3 regions of the Endozoicomonas sp. SCSIO W0465 genome follow, and region 1 is predicted to be linked to each of the others. Evidence: predicted binding sites of a transcription regulator. Region 1 holds the regulator's gene; each other region holds the start of a gene.

What was found. Region 1 encodes FNR, which switches genes on or off when oxygen is low (the NO sensors DNR and NnrR bind a similar motif). Its sites were predicted from a motif close to TTGATNTANATCAA; they were not measured.
Region 2: nagE (N-acetylglucosamine-specific PTS transporter subunit IIBC) is a predicted target of FNR. The motif match lies at 1,462-1,475, and genes of this name have one in related genera.
Region 3: frdA (fumarate reductase (quinol) flavoprotein subunit) is a predicted target of FNR. The motif match lies at 1,425-1,438, and genes of this name have one in related genera.

What each region holds. Positions count from the first base shown of each region.
Region 1 is NZ_CP092417.1:5,156,778-5,159,937, forward strand. Features, by position in the region: gene MJO57_RS23010 (TraR/DksA family transcriptional regulator) at 1-94, shown strand, start outside; gene MJO57_RS23015 (hypothetical protein) at 151-753, opposite strand; gene MJO57_RS23020 (adenine phosphoribosyltransferase) at 838-1,395, opposite strand; gene fnr (fumarate/nitrate reduction transcriptional regulator Fnr) at 1,475-2,233, opposite strand; gene hemN (oxygen-independent coproporphyrinogen III oxidase) at 2,688-3,160, opposite strand, start outside.
Region 2 is NZ_CP092417.1:6,970,905-6,974,064, reverse strand. Features, by position in the region: gene nagA (N-acetylglucosamine-6-phosphate deacetylase) at 1-527, opposite strand, end outside; gene nagB (glucosamine-6-phosphate deaminase) at 529-1,329, opposite strand; gene nagE (N-acetylglucosamine-specific PTS transporter subunit IIBC) at 1,580-3,160, shown strand, end outside.
Region 3 is NZ_CP092417.1:5,550,798-5,553,957, reverse strand. Features, by position in the region: gene MJO57_RS24785 (IS4 family transposase) at 1-245, shown strand, start outside; gene MJO57_RS24780 (aromatic amino acid transport family protein) at 226-1,275, shown strand; gene frdA (fumarate reductase (quinol) flavoprotein subunit) at 1,580-3,160, shown strand, end outside.

The sequences.
Region 1 (3,160 bases):
TTTATCCTGCGGCAAGGACATTCCGGTTCAGCGTCTGGAAGTTATGCCTTATGCTGACCTGTGCGTTAAATGCGCAGAAGCCCGCGGCCTATAGTGGGTGTGAGATCACGAAGCATACGATCAGTGCCGCCAGGAGGCTGAATAACAGTCTCAGGCGGGCTTGGCTGCAGCCCGGTTAAAGTACGCGGACTCCTCTGTGGAGCTACCTGATTCAATAATCATCTGTTGATAGCTTTCACAGAAACTCTTGATGGTTCCCGGATTTCTGCTGTGAAACTGCTTTTGCCATAACTTGCCCAAAGCGGCGATATCGTCCTGATCGATGTTCTCTATTTTCAGGCCCGATCGATGATAGATAAGCCATGCAATGGCCGTGGCGTAAACCAGATTGGTGGCAAGCTCATGATGGGGATGGGAAAGAAACTCTCGCTGACTGGCCAACCCACGAACCTTGCTGGAGAGATCAGGGTTTGGAGCAAGAAATAAATCCCAGATATTTCTGTGCATACGCGGTGATATTTGATAAATACCAAGGGCCTGATGATTGGCCAGTTTCAGGTGAAAGCCGAGTCCTGACTCTCTGGCAGCAGTACCAAGCAGCAGATTTTCAGCGGTTGGGCTCCACATGCCCAGATGCTTAAGTGCTGGGCGAACCACATAGTGTCGCAATTCCTTGGCACAAATTCCCATATGAAAAGTCCTTTTTTCCGGGGAAGTACCTTCCGGCTGAATGCTTCCACGCCTGCCGGACAAGATTCTGGAGCCGACTCAGGAATACTGGCACCGGCCCTATGAGAGATATCGTATCATCCCTGAAATTCTGAACTGATGATGGTCTTATTCGCCTTCAAAACTGCACAGGGTGTAGGTTGGAATGCCGGCCGCATTGAGTTTATCAGCACCTTTGAGGTCGGGCAGGTTGATAATGGCAGCGGCCTCCAGAATGCTGGCCCCGGCATTTCGGATCAACTGATCTGCTGCCAGCAAAGTGCCGCCGGTGGCGATAAGATCATCCATCAACAGGATTTTTTCACCAGCCTTAACGGTGTCTTCATGCATTTCCAGCACGGCTTTTCCATACTCAAGGTCATACTCAACACAGAGGGTTTTACCGGGTAGTTTACCTTTCTTACGAAACAGTACCAGTGGCTTGTTCAGGATATAGGCCAGTGTCGAGCCAAGCAGGAAACCACGGGCATCCAAAGCGCCAATACGATCAAAAGCCTGACGCTCATAACGCTGAACCATGACATCTACGGTCTTGCGCCATGCTTCCGGGTTTTCAAACAGCGTGGTGATATCCCTGAACAGGATACCTTCATGAGGCCAGTTCGGTATGGTTCTGATTTGGGATCGCAGATATACCTGAACGGATGAGCTTTCGTTTGTATGCATGGGAGAGAGCATGCCGCTATCAGTCAATAGAACAAATGGAAGAAGCCACCTCAAAGGGTAGCTTCATCAGCGAATAAAGTCATGCGCCGGTGACAATCGGGTTTGGTTCCAGCGTTTTTCCGCCGGCCAGTGTGCATAGCTCAACAGAGTTGCGAATTTCGATTTCCTTGCCCACCGCTGAGATCAGGCCATTTTTCTGGAATCGGGTAAATACACGACTTACGGTTTCTACCGCCAGGCCCAGGTAGTTCCCCATCTCATTTCTCGACATGGACAGTCGGAACGACTGGGAAGAAAAACCACGGCGACGAAAACGGCTGGCCAGATTGATCAGGAACGTGGCAATGCGTTCATCTGCGTTTTTCTTGGAGAGCAGCATCATCATTTGCTGATCTTCGCGGATGCGCTTGCTCATCAGTCGCATCAAATGGCGGCGAAGCTCCGGAAACTGATCTGAAAGGGTTTCCAGCTGCTCGAAAGGAATTTCGCAGATCATGGTGGTTTCCATAGCCTGGGCAGAAACCGGGTAGGTATCCGTATCCATGCCACTCAGGCCAAGAATTTCACTGGGCAGGTAAAATCCGGTGATTTGTTCCTCACCTTCATTGGTCGCCGTGTACGTTTTGATAGCCCCGGAGCGAACAGCAAAGACACTGGTGAAGGGGTCGCCTTCCAGAAACAGGTGTTCGCCTTTTTTCAAAGGACGTCCACGCTTGATAATGTGATCCAGCTGATCAATATCCTTAATGCTTAGTGCCAGTGGCAGGCACAGTGAGCTGAGGCTGCAGTCTCTGCAGGCCACATGGCTCGGCTGTCGGACGTTGGGCTTTGACGTCATTGAGAGGCCTCAAAGTCGTATTTGCGAAATTCGACACTGTTTTATCGGAAAGCCAAGTTTATGAAAAATATTACCGGAGTGTAAATCAGGTATATACGCAGCCGGACAGATCTAAAGAAGTAGTTTAGTACTGCTTCAGTAAGGCGTCATAAACGATGTTCCGATGAGATTTCTCTGCTGTGTCGTCTATCCAGCTCAGGGCTGACATCGATAATAGTACCGGTCATTGCACCTGGTGGTTGTGTGTCTTTGTCCCCGGAAAAGTCCATCCGACGTTGTCTTGCGTCACAGGATTGAATTTCCGTTCGTGGTGTTTGACTGACCCGGCAGATTTTGCACTTATGTTTCAAGTAAATCAATGTGAGAGTGGTGATAAAGAGTAGTCAGTTTCGGTTTTCTTCTGATAAGCAGGCCGCAAGTCGGTTCGCGTGCGAACCGACTTGCGGCCTGCTTATCAGATAACCTTTGAGTAGAGCGGCTTTTCTTTCATCTCCGGTTGATGGAGATAGTGGTCGAACTGCATACAGATGTTACGGATCAGCAGGGTTCCTTTAGGCAACACTTCCAGCAAGCCATCACTATTGTAACTGACAAGGCCGTCTTCCCTCATAGGCTCAAGCCTTGCCAGCTCATCACGGAAGTAATCTCTGAATTGAATGCCAAACTGCGCTTCAATATCGCTGAAGTTCAGTTTGAAGTGGCAGATCAGCTGGGTAATCACTGTCTGGCGGACTTTGTCATCATCTGTCATCTTCAGGCCGCGTACCATCGGCAACTGCTGTTCATTGATCATTGCGTAATACTGGGCTTCATCCGTGCTGTTCTGAATATAGGTGTCGCCTACCTGGCTGATGGCAGACACACCCATGCCGATCAGGTCGCAGTGGCCATGGGTGGTATAACCCTGAAAATTCCGGTGCAGAGTAC
Region 2 (3,160 bases), 1.8 Mb from region 1:
TCACAGAAAAAGTCGATCATTGCAGAAGATGGCTCACGGATGTAGTCCGGATCATGAATGCCTTTGCGCTGAAGATTCAGGTAAGGACCTTCCAGGTGAACACCGGGTACACGATCCGGATGCATGGCCATGTAGTCACGGGTGATATTAACTGCTTGTCGTATATCCTCATCACTGCTGGTAATTAGCGTAGGAAGAAATGCAGTGCAACCTGAGCGGAGATTGGTTTCATGCATGATATCAAGCGTATTAATGGAGATATCACTGTTAAAAAGCACACCGCCACAGCCGTTTAATTGCAAGTCGATAAAACCGGGGCTTAACGTAAGACCACTGATGTCTACTTTTTCCAGACTGTCATCACCCTGATGATCACCGGCAATATCCTCTGCCCTGCCAATGGCCGAAATTCGGCCATTCTCTATGATGATGGTATCAATCGACGCCTGCCCCGGATTAACGGTTAACGGTTTGAAATTAACCAGGGCATAAGTCTTTTCCGGGCTGATGATAAGCTCCGCAGACATATCAAAAGTCCTTGATATTCTCAGATTCGATATCCTGGAAGTAGCGCAGAGTGCGAACTTTCAGGTCCAGAGTTGCAGGATCATCACAGATCATCATCGCTTTTGGATGAAGCTGGAGGGCTGAGATCGTCCACATATGGTTCACTGATCCCTCAACCGAGGCCTGAACCGCACGGGATTTATCAGAACCCGTGGCAAGAATCATCAGCTCACGGGAGTCCAGAACCGTTCCCACGCCCACGGTAAGCGCCAGTTTTGGTACGTGGCTGATGTCCTGATCAAAGAAGCGAGCGTTCGCTTCACGGGTTTCAGTGGTCAGCGTCTTCAGGCGGGTACGGGAGGCGAGTGAAGAACCGGGTTCATTAAATGCGATGTGCCCATCGTGTCCGACACCACCCATAAACAGCTCAATGCCGCCATAACCTTTAATCGCTTCTTCATAGCGCAGACACTCAGCTTCCAGGTTGTCTGCATTACCATCCAGAAAGTTGATGTTCGCTGCCGGGATATCCACATGATCAAAGAGGTTGCGGTGCATGAACATCCGGTAGCATTCAGGGTGATTGGCTGGCAGGCCAACGTATTCGTCCATGTTGAAGGTAACAACATTGGCAAAGCTTACTTCCCCTTCCTGATGCAGACGAACCAGTTCCTGGTAAGTCGGGATTGGCGTACCGCCGGTAGGCAGACCAAGCACAAAGGGTTGCTCAGGCGTCGGATTAAATGCCTTGATACGGTTGACGATGTATCGGGCAGCCCAACGGCCAACTGCGGGTTTGTCTTTCAGAGGTATAAAGCGCATGTCGTAAACTCCGGGCTTCTCTCAATCTGCTCAGGAGGAATTGTGATGTTTTAGATCATAGCTTATTTATTTTTTGATGAAAAATAACTGCAATTGGCAAGGCGGTAAATGGGCAGAAAATGTCTTGAAATAATGATCTGGATCAACTTTCCCAGGGTTTTTATTTTGTTTAAAAAAATAAATCAGTAAGATTTAGCGGCACACAGAACTAGACATACTCTCACTATAAAGAATTAATGGTTGATCAATCATGAACATCCTTGGTTACTTGCAGAAACTCGGTAAGGCGCTGATGCTGCCTATTGCCGTTCTTCCTGTCGCAGCCTTGCTGCTTCGTCTGGGCCAGCCTGATTTGCTGGATATTCCCTTTATGGCGCAGGCGGGGAACGCGATTTTCAGTAATCTGGCACTTTTGTTTTCTATGGGTATAGCGGTAGGCCTGGCGTTTGATGGTGCCGGCGCTGCAGCCATTGCCGGTGCTGTTGGCTTTTTCATTCTGAAAGCAACGACGGCAACCATTAATCCTGACATCGATATGTCCTTCTTCGGTGGTATCATCAGCGGTATGGTTGCCGGTCATTCCTATAACCGTTTTCATGCGGTGTCGTTGCCGACTTACCTTGGCTTCTTCGGTGGCCAGCGTCTGGTACCGATCATGACCGGTCTGTTCATGCTGGCAATCGGCTGGGCATGTGGTCACATCTGGCCTGCCATTCAAAATGGTATTGATGTTTTTGGTCACGGTGTTGCTGATTCTGGTCCTGTTGGCCAGTTTGTTTACGGTACTCTGAACCGTGGCCTGATTCCTTTCGGACTTCATCACGTTCTGAACTCTTACTTCTGGTTTGGTCTGGGTGACTTTACCAATGCTGCCGGTGAAGTCGTCAACGGTGATCTGCATCGTTTCTTTGCTGGTGATCCAACGGCCGGGATGTTCATGACCGGTTTCTTCCCGGTCATGATGTTTGGTCTGCCTGCAGCAGCTCTGGCCATGTACCTGACTGCCCATAAGAGCCGTCGTACACAGGTGGGTGGTGTGCTTTTCTCGGTTGCCCTGACGGCGTTCCTGACCGGTATTACCGAGCCTCTGGAATTCATGTTCATGTTCCTGGCTCCTGGCCTGTATGCTGCTCACGCTGTGCTGACCGGTGCTTCTCTGGTGGTTACCAATGCCCTGGGCGTTCTGAGTGGTTTTGGTTTCTCCGCCGGTCTGTTTGACATGGTGCTAAACTGGGGACTGGCAACTAAACCATGGACCCTGATTGTTATTGGTCTGGCATTTGCCGCCATCTACTTCTGCGTTTTTTACTTTGCCATCAAACTATTCAACCTGAAAACGCCTGGTCGTGAAGATGAAGACGGTTCTTTGGCAGAGAGTGCTTCAGAAGTGTCGGCAGTGGACAAACAGGGCATGAGCGACAACGCTTATCAGGCTCGTCAGTTCACCAGGGCGATTGGTGGTCTGGATAACGTCACCAACATCGACGCCTGTATCACCCGTCTGCGTCTGACACTGAAAGACCCCTCTGTTGCTGATGAGAGTGTCATCAAGGCTCTGGGTGCCAGCGGTATGATTCGTGTAGGTGAGAAAAACCTGCAGATTATTCTTGGTCCACAGGCAGAAATCATTGCTGGTGAAATGAAGGAAATTGCCGCTGATGAAGATCTGAATGCTATCCAGTTGCCTGGTCAGGCCCGGGAATTAGCAGCTGCTGTTTCCCGGGAGGCTGTTTCCCCGGAAACAGTGAAGAAAGAAATGGACGTAAATTCTGTTGAACCGGTGAATAGCGCACTGTTCGCTCGTCAGTGCCTGAAAGTGCTGGGTGGACAT
Region 3 (3,160 bases), 390 kb from region 1:
CTGCACAGGCGAACCTCTGTGAAAGTGGGAGCATTGAGGAAATCTCGACGCACAAGGTGATGAAAAGTGGGACTCACCTGTTTGGTAATGTGATTTCATCGTTGATGAATGCAGGAAAGTCATTGGTCTCATGCATTAAAAAGCTACTGGACTTCTGGGGAAATAATGCGAAACGAGAACACCCTGCACGGGATGGTTGTTCAGGGCGTACAAGATTAGGCCTTTGTGCGGTGGGTGGGGCTTAATGTCTACCTTAAGAACGGTAACTTAGCCAACCCTGGCTGTAATTTGTATACCATGGCCAGCAGAACATTAGGGCGGATAGGGAAGGTTTTGTCTGCAATTGCGCCTCTTGGGCTATTTTACGCATTGATGTCAGCGTATTTTTCCGGGGGAGGATCTTTACTGGCGCAATACGTTCAATTAGTGCTTCCCGGAGCCTCAGCCCAACTGTGTGTGATTTTCTTTGCTCTGGTTGCTGGTGCCTTTGTTTATTACAGTACCCGGGCCGTGGATCTTGTTAACCGTATCTTTTTCACCCTGATGATCGTTACTTTCATTTTTGCCCTGATTTCACTGGCACCTTCGGTGCGTTATGAGAGTATGGTTCATACGGCAAAGGTTGAATGTTTATCGGTTCTGGCTGCGCTGCCGGTCATATTTACATCGTTTGGTTATCATGGTGGCATTCCCAGTATTATCATTTATCAAAAGAAGCAGCTGAAGCATATCCCGTTTGTTTTTCTTTTAGCGACCTTGATTCCGCTGACGATTTATACATTCTGGCTGATGGCGGTGCTGGGGGTATTACCGGAAGGTTTATTACTGAGAATCAGCCAGTCATCAGGGGCAACGGCTCATTTAATTTCAGCATTGAGCGGTGATAACGATGTACACACTATCCTTTATCTATTTTCTGATCTGGCTTTGTTGACTTCAGTGTTAGGCGTTGCGCTTGGGCTGTTTGATTATCTTGCCAGCTTACTACAAAGGGAGGATACCCGAATCCACCGGCTGCAAACCGCGTTGGTGACATTCATCCCGCCTGCTGTTATTGCCATTATGTTTCCGGATGGTTTTGTCCCGGCTTTAGGGTATGCTGCGATTGCTCTGGTCATTCTGGGTATCCTTCTGCCTACGGCCATGGTCTACGTACTAAGAAAAGATCCGGCCTATGAAAACCCGTTTCGGGCACCAGGGGGAACCATGTTGATGTCAAGCTGTTTTGTGTTTGGCTGTATTATCATTCTGTCCCAGTTTATTTCCAGGCTATAGGTTTTTTTGCGTAAGTTGAGAATGAAAAGTGAACCTTTGGTTAATTAAACAATAGATCTGCATACATTAAAATTTAAACTGTCGTTTATAGTGGTTAATGCTGTTTGTTCATATTAAAAATATGTTTTTTCCGAAAATCTGATTAATCTTTGTTCTAAGTCAATGGCTTTAATTTTTTTGGTTATATAAACTTCGGTTCTAGATTTTTAACCCTTCTTTAATTATTCAATTTAGCCAGTTCGCTGGCTGTCTCTGTTTGGGACTCTTCCCGGAGATGGTGGTGAACAGTGGTAGAGGTTTGCGTATGCAGGTCATAAAGGCTGATGTAGCCATTGTCGGTGCCGGAGGTGCCGGTCTTCGGGCTGCGATTGCCGTTGCCGAAAAAAATCCTGAGCTCAAAGTAGCATTGATTTCCAAAGTCTACCCTATGCGGAGTCATACGGTGGCAGCAGAAGGCGGTTCAGCCGGTGTCATTCAGGATCATGACTCTCTGGAAAACCACTTTGTTGACACGGTTGCCGGTGGCGACTGGCTCTGCGATCAGGATGTTGTGGATTACTTTGTTTCCCACGCCACCGAAGAGATGATTCGCCTGGAGCACTGGGGTTGCCCATGGAACCGTAAGGACGACGGTAACGTAAACGTTCGTGCTTTTGGTGGTATGAAAATTGAGCGCACCTGGTTTGCTGCCGACAAGTCCGGCTTCCATATGCTTCACACGTTGTTCCAGACATCCACCAAGCACCCATCCATTGAGCGCTTCGATGAGTATTTTGCCACTGACCTGATCATGGAAGATGGCCGTGCTCAGGGCGTTGTTGCCATTGAAGTGAAAACTGGCGAGCCAAAAGTATTCCTGGCGAAATCAGTGGTTCTGGCAACAGGCGGCTCTGGTCGTATTTTCCGTTTCAACACCAACGGTGCCATTGTGACCGGTGACGGTCATGCCATGGCCCTGCGTGCTGGTGCACCGCTGCGTGATATGGAATTTGTTCAGTACCACCCAACCGGTCTGCCAGGCTCCGGTGTATTGATGACGGAAGGTTGTCGTGGTGAAGGCGGTATCCTGTTGAACAAGGATGGTTACCGTTACCTGCAGGATTATGGTCTGGGGCCAGAGACTCCGGTTGGTCAACCAAAGAACAAATACATGGAACTGGGGCCACGTGACAAGCTTTCCCAGGCCTTCTGGCAGGAGCAGCGTAAAGGCCGCACCATTGAAACGCCACTGGGTGATGCGGTGCATCTGGACCTGCGTCATCTGGGCGAACAAAAGCTGATGGAGCGTCTGCCACTGATCTGCTCCCTGGCAAAAAACTACCTGGGGGTTGATCCGGTTCATCAGCCAATTCCGGTTCGTCCTGCGGTTCATTACACCATGGGTGGTGTCAGAGCGGACATCAACTGTGCCACCGATCTGGCCGGTCTTTTCGCTGCCGGTGAATGTGCCAGCGTTGGTATGCACGGTGCCAACCGTCTCGGCTCCAACTCTCTGGCAGAGACTGTGGTCTTCGGTAAGGTTGCCGGTGAAAGCGCGGCTGATTTTGCCAGCCAGAATATAATGTCTGACGAACGCAAATTGCTGGACCAGGCAAAAGCGCACCTGGCAGCCATCGAAAGTCTGCGTAACGCCAACGGCACTGAAAAAGCATCTCACCTGCGTCATGAAATGGTGAAAACCATGGAAGACAGCTTTGGCATTTACCGGGTGGGTGAAGAGATGCAGGCCGGTCTGGACAAGATCTCCGAACTGCGTGAGCGTTTCAAAAACGTCAAGGTGGAAGACAAGAGCAAGGTCTTCAATACCGAACTGCTGCAGGCCTTTGAGCTACAAAGCTCCCTGATGGTTGCTGAGTGTATGGCCATTGGTGGTGTTGAGCGTAAA